Regions from separate parts of the Marinobacter shengliensis genome, predicted to be linked through region 2. Evidence: predicted binding sites of a transcription regulator. Region 2 holds the regulator's gene; the other holds the start of a gene.
The links. Region 2 encodes LexA, which represses DNA repair genes until DNA is damaged. Its sites were predicted from a motif close to CTGTNTNNNNANACAG; they were not measured.
Positions count from the first base shown of each region.

Region 1: a site for LexA is predicted at 2,083-2,098, ahead of recN (DNA repair protein RecN). Genes of this name have one in related genera too.

Region 1 is NZ_AP028062.1:3,643,440-3,646,852, forward strand. It holds gene dnaK (molecular chaperone DnaK) at 1-1,215, opposite strand, end outside; gene grpE (nucleotide exchange factor GrpE) at 1,308-1,904, opposite strand; gene recN (DNA repair protein RecN) at 2,168-3,413, shown strand, end outside.
Region 2 is NZ_AP028062.1:1,573,627-1,577,039, forward strand. It holds gene QUE75_RS07150 (gamma-glutamyl-gamma-aminobutyrate hydrolase family protein) at 1-303, opposite strand, end outside; gene QUE75_RS07155 (amidoligase family protein) at 296-1,297, opposite strand; gene lexA (transcriptional repressor LexA) at 1,464-2,072, shown strand; gene QUE75_RS07165 (cell division inhibitor SulA) at 2,113-2,604, shown strand; gene QUE75_RS07170 (hypothetical protein) at 2,611-2,871, opposite strand; gene QUE75_RS07175 (DUF6586 family protein) at 2,933-3,413, opposite strand, start outside.

The DNA of each region.
Region 1 (3,413 bases), 2.1 Mb from region 2:
ACCCATGGTTTCAATGCCCAGGGTCAGCGGGGTTACGTCCAGCAGCAACACGTCTTTCACGTCACCGGAAAGAACAGCCGCCTGGATGGCAGCACCCATGGCCACGGCTTCGTCCGGGTTCACGTCTTTACGGGCTTCTTTGCCGAAGAACTCTTTTACCTTTTCCTGCACCAGCGGCATACGGGTCTGACCACCCACCAGGATAACTTCGTCGATTTCAGACGCCTTCATGCCGGCGTCCTGCAGGGCGACTTTACAGGGCTCCAGGCTGCGCTGAACCAAATCTTCCACCAGGCTTTCCAGCTTGGCGCGGGTCAGCTTCACGTTCATGTGCTTGGGCCCAGACGCGTCTGCAGTGATGTACGGCAGGTTCACGTCTGTCTGCTGGCTGCTGGACAGCTCGATCTTCGCTTTCTCACCGGCTTCCTTCAGGCGCTGCATGGCCAGGGAATCGCCGCGCAGGTCGATGCCACTGTCTTTCTTGAACTGGTCTGCCAGGTACTCGATGACCTTCAGGTCGAAGTCTTCACCGCCCAGGAAGGTGTCACCGTTAGTGGCCAGAACCTCGAACTGATGCTCGCCGTCGACATCGGCAATTTCAATAATGGAGAGGTCGAAAGTACCACCACCCAGATCGTATACAGCAACTGTGCGGTCACCGCTCTTCTTGTCCAGGCCATAAGCCAGGGCAGCCGCGGTCGGCTCGTTGATGATCCGCTTCACCTCCAGACCGGCGATCTTGCCCGCGTCTTTGGTGGCCTGGCGCTGGCTGTCATTGAAGTAAGCCGGCACGGTAATCACTGCTTCCGTTACCTTCTCGCCCAGGTAGTCTTCTGCAGTCTTCTTCATTTTCTTCAGAACTTCTGCAGAGATCTGGGGCGGTGCCATCTTCTGGCCCTTTACTTCAACCCAGGCATCGCCGTTGTCGGCCTTGGTGATCTTGTAGGGCACCATCTTGATGTCTTTCTGAACCACATCGTCCTCAAAACGACGACCGATCAGACGCTTGATGGCGTACAGGGTGTTATGGGGATTGGTGACCGCCTGGCGCTTGGCGGACTGACCAACCAGGGTCTCGTTATCGTCGGTGTACGCGATAATGGAGGGAGTAGTACGATCACCCTCAGCGTTTTCAATAACCTTTACCTTGTCACCATCCATGATGGCCACACAGGAGTTGGTGGTTCCCAGGTCGATACCAATAATCTTGCTCATCGAATCACTCCAAATCTTTCTGAATGCTGTCCCAGGGAGGTTTGCCCTGACTGTCGCTGTTTAATCGCTATATTGGCGCTTTAATCGGCTTTTCAAGCCTGCTCGTCGATTTTTGGTGCATCTTCGGCCTTAGCCACAACCACCATGGCGGGACGAACCACGCGACCGTTCAGCAGGTAGCCCTTCTGCACCACGGCAACCACGCTATTCGGCTCGGCATCTGGCGCGGGCACCATAGACATCGCCTCGTGCTGTTGCGGATCGAACGGTTCACCCACCGGGTTCACCTGTTCAACGTTGAATTTCTTGAGGCCGTTCATGAACAGGCCCAAAGTCATTTCCACGCCTTCGCGAATGGAGCCAACCAGCTCACCCGCATTTTCATGTCCTTCAGTACTTTCCACTGCCTTTTCAAGGCTGTCCGCCACCGGAAGAAGCTCTTTCACAAACTTTTCCAGAGCGAACTTGTGGGCCTTTTCCACATCAATTTCGGCTCGACGACGCACATTCTGCATCTCAGCCTGGGCCCTCAGCGCCTGGTCCTGGTATTCCTGCAACTGCGCCTTCAGCAATTCCAGTTCGGAACCTTCTTCAGCACCGGCGGTTTCTGCTTCGCCCTGCTCTTCTGTGGCGTTTACTGCCTCGTTCAGCTCGTCTACTTGTTCGTTGCGCTTATCGTCAGCACTCATGACAACTCCTGATGACTTTCCCTGGGCCCGAGGGCCTGCGGCTAAATGAGCCCCGCCTTGCACAGGCAGGAAAATACGACTTTGCGAACGGATATGGGGCCCACCCCTCAGGTTTCAACCTCAAACGATGCATTCTTTCAGATTTTCACGATTCGATTGTTTGCAAACAGGAAAAAGCCTGTATATATTCACAGCAACTGTATAGATCAACAGTATCCAGACAATTTTCAGAGAGTCTCCAATCCTGAGCGGAGGTTATCGGCATGCTCACACAACTTATGGTCTCCAACTACGCCATCGCCGAACGGGTCGACCTGCATTTCAGCAAAGGCATGACGGCCCTGACCGGTGAAACCGGCGCCGGCAAATCCATTGTTCTGGATGCCCTCAGCCTGGCCATGGGCGGCCGAGCAGATGCCGGTGCCGTGCGCCACGGCGCAAAACGAGCGGATATCACCGCCAGCTTCGACATCTCACGTATTCCGATTGCCCGGCAATGGCTGGAAGAACACGAACTGGATGACAAAGACGACTGCATCCTACGCCGGACCATCAGCAAGGATGGTCGTTCAAAAGCGTTTATTAATGGCCAGCCCTGCCCACTCTCCCAGCTCAAGGACCTTGGCGGCTTGCTGATGGACATTCACAGCCAGCACCAACATCAGTCACTGCTGCAAAAAGACACTCATCGGAAACTGCTGGACGAATTCTCCGGCGCCGAAGACCTGGCAGAGCAAACCCGGGATGCCTGGAAAGCCTGGCATAGAACCAGCCAGAAACTGGAACAGCGGCGCCAGAACGCCGACGAGGCGGAGGCAAAACTGCAACTGCTCCGGTACCAGGTGGAGGAGCTGGACCGGCTCGCCCTGGGCGATGGCGAACAGGAAGCGCTTGAACAGGAACAAGCGCAGCTGAGCCAGGCCGACGCGGTACTGCATAGCAGCCATCAGGCTGCCCTGCTGTGCACTGAGGACGAAACCAGTGCCGCCGACCTGGTGCGTCAGGCACTTCAGCAACTGGAGCAACTCCCAGTGGATGTGCCGGCACTGGCTGACACCATCCAGATGTTGACCGAAGCACAGATCCAGATTTCAGAAGCCGGGGACAACCTTCGGCATTTTGTTGAAGACTACGAAGCAGACCCCGCACGGCTGACCGAGGTCGAGGAACGCCTGAGCGCCATTTATCAGATGGCTCGAAAGCACCGCATCACACCGGAGGAATTGCCGGAACTGCACCAACGCCTGTCGAACGAACTGGCAGAACTGGATGGCGGCAAAGGCAGCCTCGAGCAGCTTGAGGCAGAGCAGCAATCCCTGCGCAAACGGTTTGATGAACTGGCCGGGCAATTAACGGCCAAGCGGGAGCAGGCAGCGGCGGAACTGGATCAGCGAATTGCTCAGGAGCTTGCACAGCTGAGCATGCCGGCCGTACAGTTTGTTACCAAACTGGGCCGCAACAGCAATGACGAACCAGCCCCCCACGGTATGGAAGATGTCGAGTTCCTGG
Region 2 (3,413 bases):
AATGTCTATTTCCTCGGCTTGCTTGAGCAGCCTGAAGTCGGTTTCGTCCCGTTTCAGGTCGTATCTTGCGGTCACTTGTGGCTGTTGGTCATAGCGGTTGGGGTGTACGTGGGTGCCGCCAGACAGCACCAGGCCATCGAGCAGGGAGACGTCCGTGCTGGATCCGGGGCGAATGTAGTGCGTGTGGGCGCCATGCAGCCGCAGGCCCAGATTGATCAGTCTGTGGGCGGTGCTGCGCCTGGCGGGGCCGCTGATGCCAATGGTGATCCCCGGCGATTCTGGTGCTTCTGAGGTCTCAGACATAACCGCGCTGTTTAAGCCATTGTTCCGTGGTGTCGCGCCATGAGCGGGTGAGATTGCGAAAACTGAATTTCCGGGCTTCGCGGAACAGTTCCCTGAGTTCTTTCAGGTGCTCTGGATGGTTTGCGATTCGCTCCAGTACCACCCAGTCGTTCCAGACCGTGGAAAAATGCCATCGGGGGTTGTCGATATCGCAATCGGGTAACCGGTAGTGCAGAGTCGGCCGGCTCTTGATTCTCGGGTCGTCCACATAGTCTTGCAACAGCTCTGAATCCAGGTGTGCAAACAGTGGCAGAAGGTCCAGGGCCTTGTTCCGCGTTGGGTTGAAGTTCAGGTAGTCTTTCATCAGCGAGGCCTGGTCGGGAGCATAATCTTCCGCCATCAGCATATCCGTGTAACGGCTGCTCCAGGGCTCGATGTAAGTGGTAAATTTTCGGCTTATGTCAATCTGATGCCGGGATTTGAGCCAGTCATAAAGTGCCGCGAAGGCCTGCAGGTAGGTGACAATGGTTGCGGGTTCCAGGTCCGGCAGTTCGGGATTGAGTTGCAGGCCGAAAGCAAAGTAAATCGCTTCCCGGCTGCCTTCCGCGCCAAGGTCGCGCAGCTCGTCTACCAGTTCTTCGATCAGACCCAGTCTGAAAAAGGGCAGAGGTGGGCCGACAATCTCAAGAGGCACAATGCGCTCGGCGGCAAAATCGATGACATCCATGGCGTGGGTGCCCAGTTCGCGGATTGACTCGGGCAGGCGTTCGTCCGCCAGGTCAAGATCCTTCACGGGGTCAGAGTCCAGCTCAATGGTGAAGGTTCCGGCGTCAGTCTCCAGGCGGCTGACATAACGCGACTCCAGCTCTGGGGTGCCTTTGAGCAGGCGGGCGACATGCTCGACCAGCTCATCGTAGCCCAGGCCGGAGAGTTCAATCTCCACGCCAACTCTACGCTCTTCTCCTTGATGATTACGAAGCCGCTCCGGCATCGCACAACGCTCTGTCGAATTCATTGGCACCTTGCATCCATATAATTCGCGGACTTAAACCATAACACACCGATATGCAGCGGCCCGATTACATGACAGAAAATTTCAATCGGGCTTTACACTGGATAAAACACTGTATATAGTCAAATCACTGTATATAAAACCAGGATGAAAAACCCGGAGTACATGCATGAAGCTGACCGCGCGACAGTCCCAGGTGCTGGATATCATCCGGCGGTACGTAGACGAAACCGGTTACCCGCCAACGCGGGCAGAAATCGCTGCCGAACTGGGGTTCCGCTCCGCCAATGCGGCAGAGGAGCACTTGCGGGCCCTGGCCAGGAAAGGCGCCATCGAAATGGTGCCCGGTGCCAGCAGGGGGATTCGACTGCCGGAAGTGGAGCAGGACCCGGGGTTACCGGTTGTCGGCCAGGTTGCGGCGGGCAGCCCGATTCTCGCCCAGGAACACATTGAAGAGCACTGCACTTTGCAGCCGGAATTTTTCTCGCCATCCGCCGATTACCTGCTCCGGGTGCGCGGCATGAGCATGAAAGACATTGGCATTCTCGACGGTGATTTGCTCGCAGTACATCGCACTCAGGATGTCCATAACGGGCAGGTGGTTGTGGCCAGGGTTGGTGAAGAAGTGACGGTAAAGCGGTTTCGCAGGGACGGCTCAAAGGTCTGGTTGATTGCGGAAAACGAAGAGTTTGCCCCGATTGAAATTGATCTGGCCGAACAGGAGTTGTTTATCGAAGGTCTGGGTGTGGGCGTGATCCGCCGATCAGATTTGCATTGATAACCAGCAATAAGAAACGATTAGCGCAGGTAGGTGAGCAATGGAACAGTTAAGCTTCACTCAGAACATGGCGTTCCAGCCGGCGGCCATCATGCCCGCCCGCACGGTGTCTACAGGAAAAGCACGGTCCACAGCCCTTCACTCATCGTCAGACGTCGGTCGGGGAACCAGGGATTTTGGCGGTAACGTGACGGAAATTATTCTTCCTGAAGGCCAGGTAGAGAACGTCCAGTTGCTGCTCCCTATGCTCACCCAGCTGAACCAGGAGAAGCGCTGGCTGGCACTGATTGACCCGCCACAGTCCCTGGTTGGCAAGTGGCAGAAAATGCACGGTATTGTGGCCAGTGAGTTGCTGGTATTGCGCTCAACCAACGATTACTCAGCACAGCAGCTGGCTGAGCGTGCTTTGAGTGCCGGTACCTGTCATGCGGTGGTGCTCTGGACTAACAAGCTCGGGCGTTCAGCCTTTGAGTCCCTTCAAAAGGCTTCGGCGCAAGGTAGCAGCCACGGCGTGGTGCTGCGTCATCGGTAAAGGAGTTCAGTGGAGGGTGTATTGGGGCTGGGGTTCGGCCAGATCATTGTCGTCATCGTCCCAGTCAATATCGTGTGCGATATTGCCGGCGGCCTCAATCCCTGCCGCAATCATCGCCTTGGCTACGCTCATGTCACGGTCTTCCATCATTTCCCTGGCCTCCTGCGAGAAGGAAATGCGCACCAACGGCGCTGCGTCGTCATCAATGCGGCGCAAGGCGTAGTCGCCATTGGCAAGTTGTACGATTTCAAAAAACGATGGTGACATTCGTTCAACCTTTGTCTTGGTGTATTCGATTCGGTGTGGGAATTTAACCAACAGGGTGGGGCTACCACTCGCTGTGTTGTTCCTCAAGCCGTTTGGCCAGTTCAGTCATGGCCGTCAGGGTCTTTCTGAGTGTGGCGGCGGACCGGTCCGGGCCCTGTTCGACTGAAACCGCGATGATATTCTCTTCGGTAACATTCTTGCGTGTGGTCGGAGGCTGGCTCAAAGCCGATTCAACCTGATCAAGATGGTTCCACCAGCTTCCCGATGTGTCCGCCAGTTCTCTCAAAAGCCGGGTCTCGTGTACCTCGTAAGGAAACAGTGTTTCCAGTTCTGCCAGTGTCTGCGGTTTTTCGGCTTTGTGCTGATGGTATCGCGCAATCATCACCAGCAGCGTTCGCCTTGCCCGTAGCAGGAGCTCGGCGGAGCCCTGAGACAGCGCTTCCGTTTCCGCAGCGGAGCGCTTGGTGTCCGACTCAAGCCTGGCGAGTAAGGTGTTGGCCAGAAAAAGCTTTTGGGCTACCAGTGAGTACCATTGTGATGCC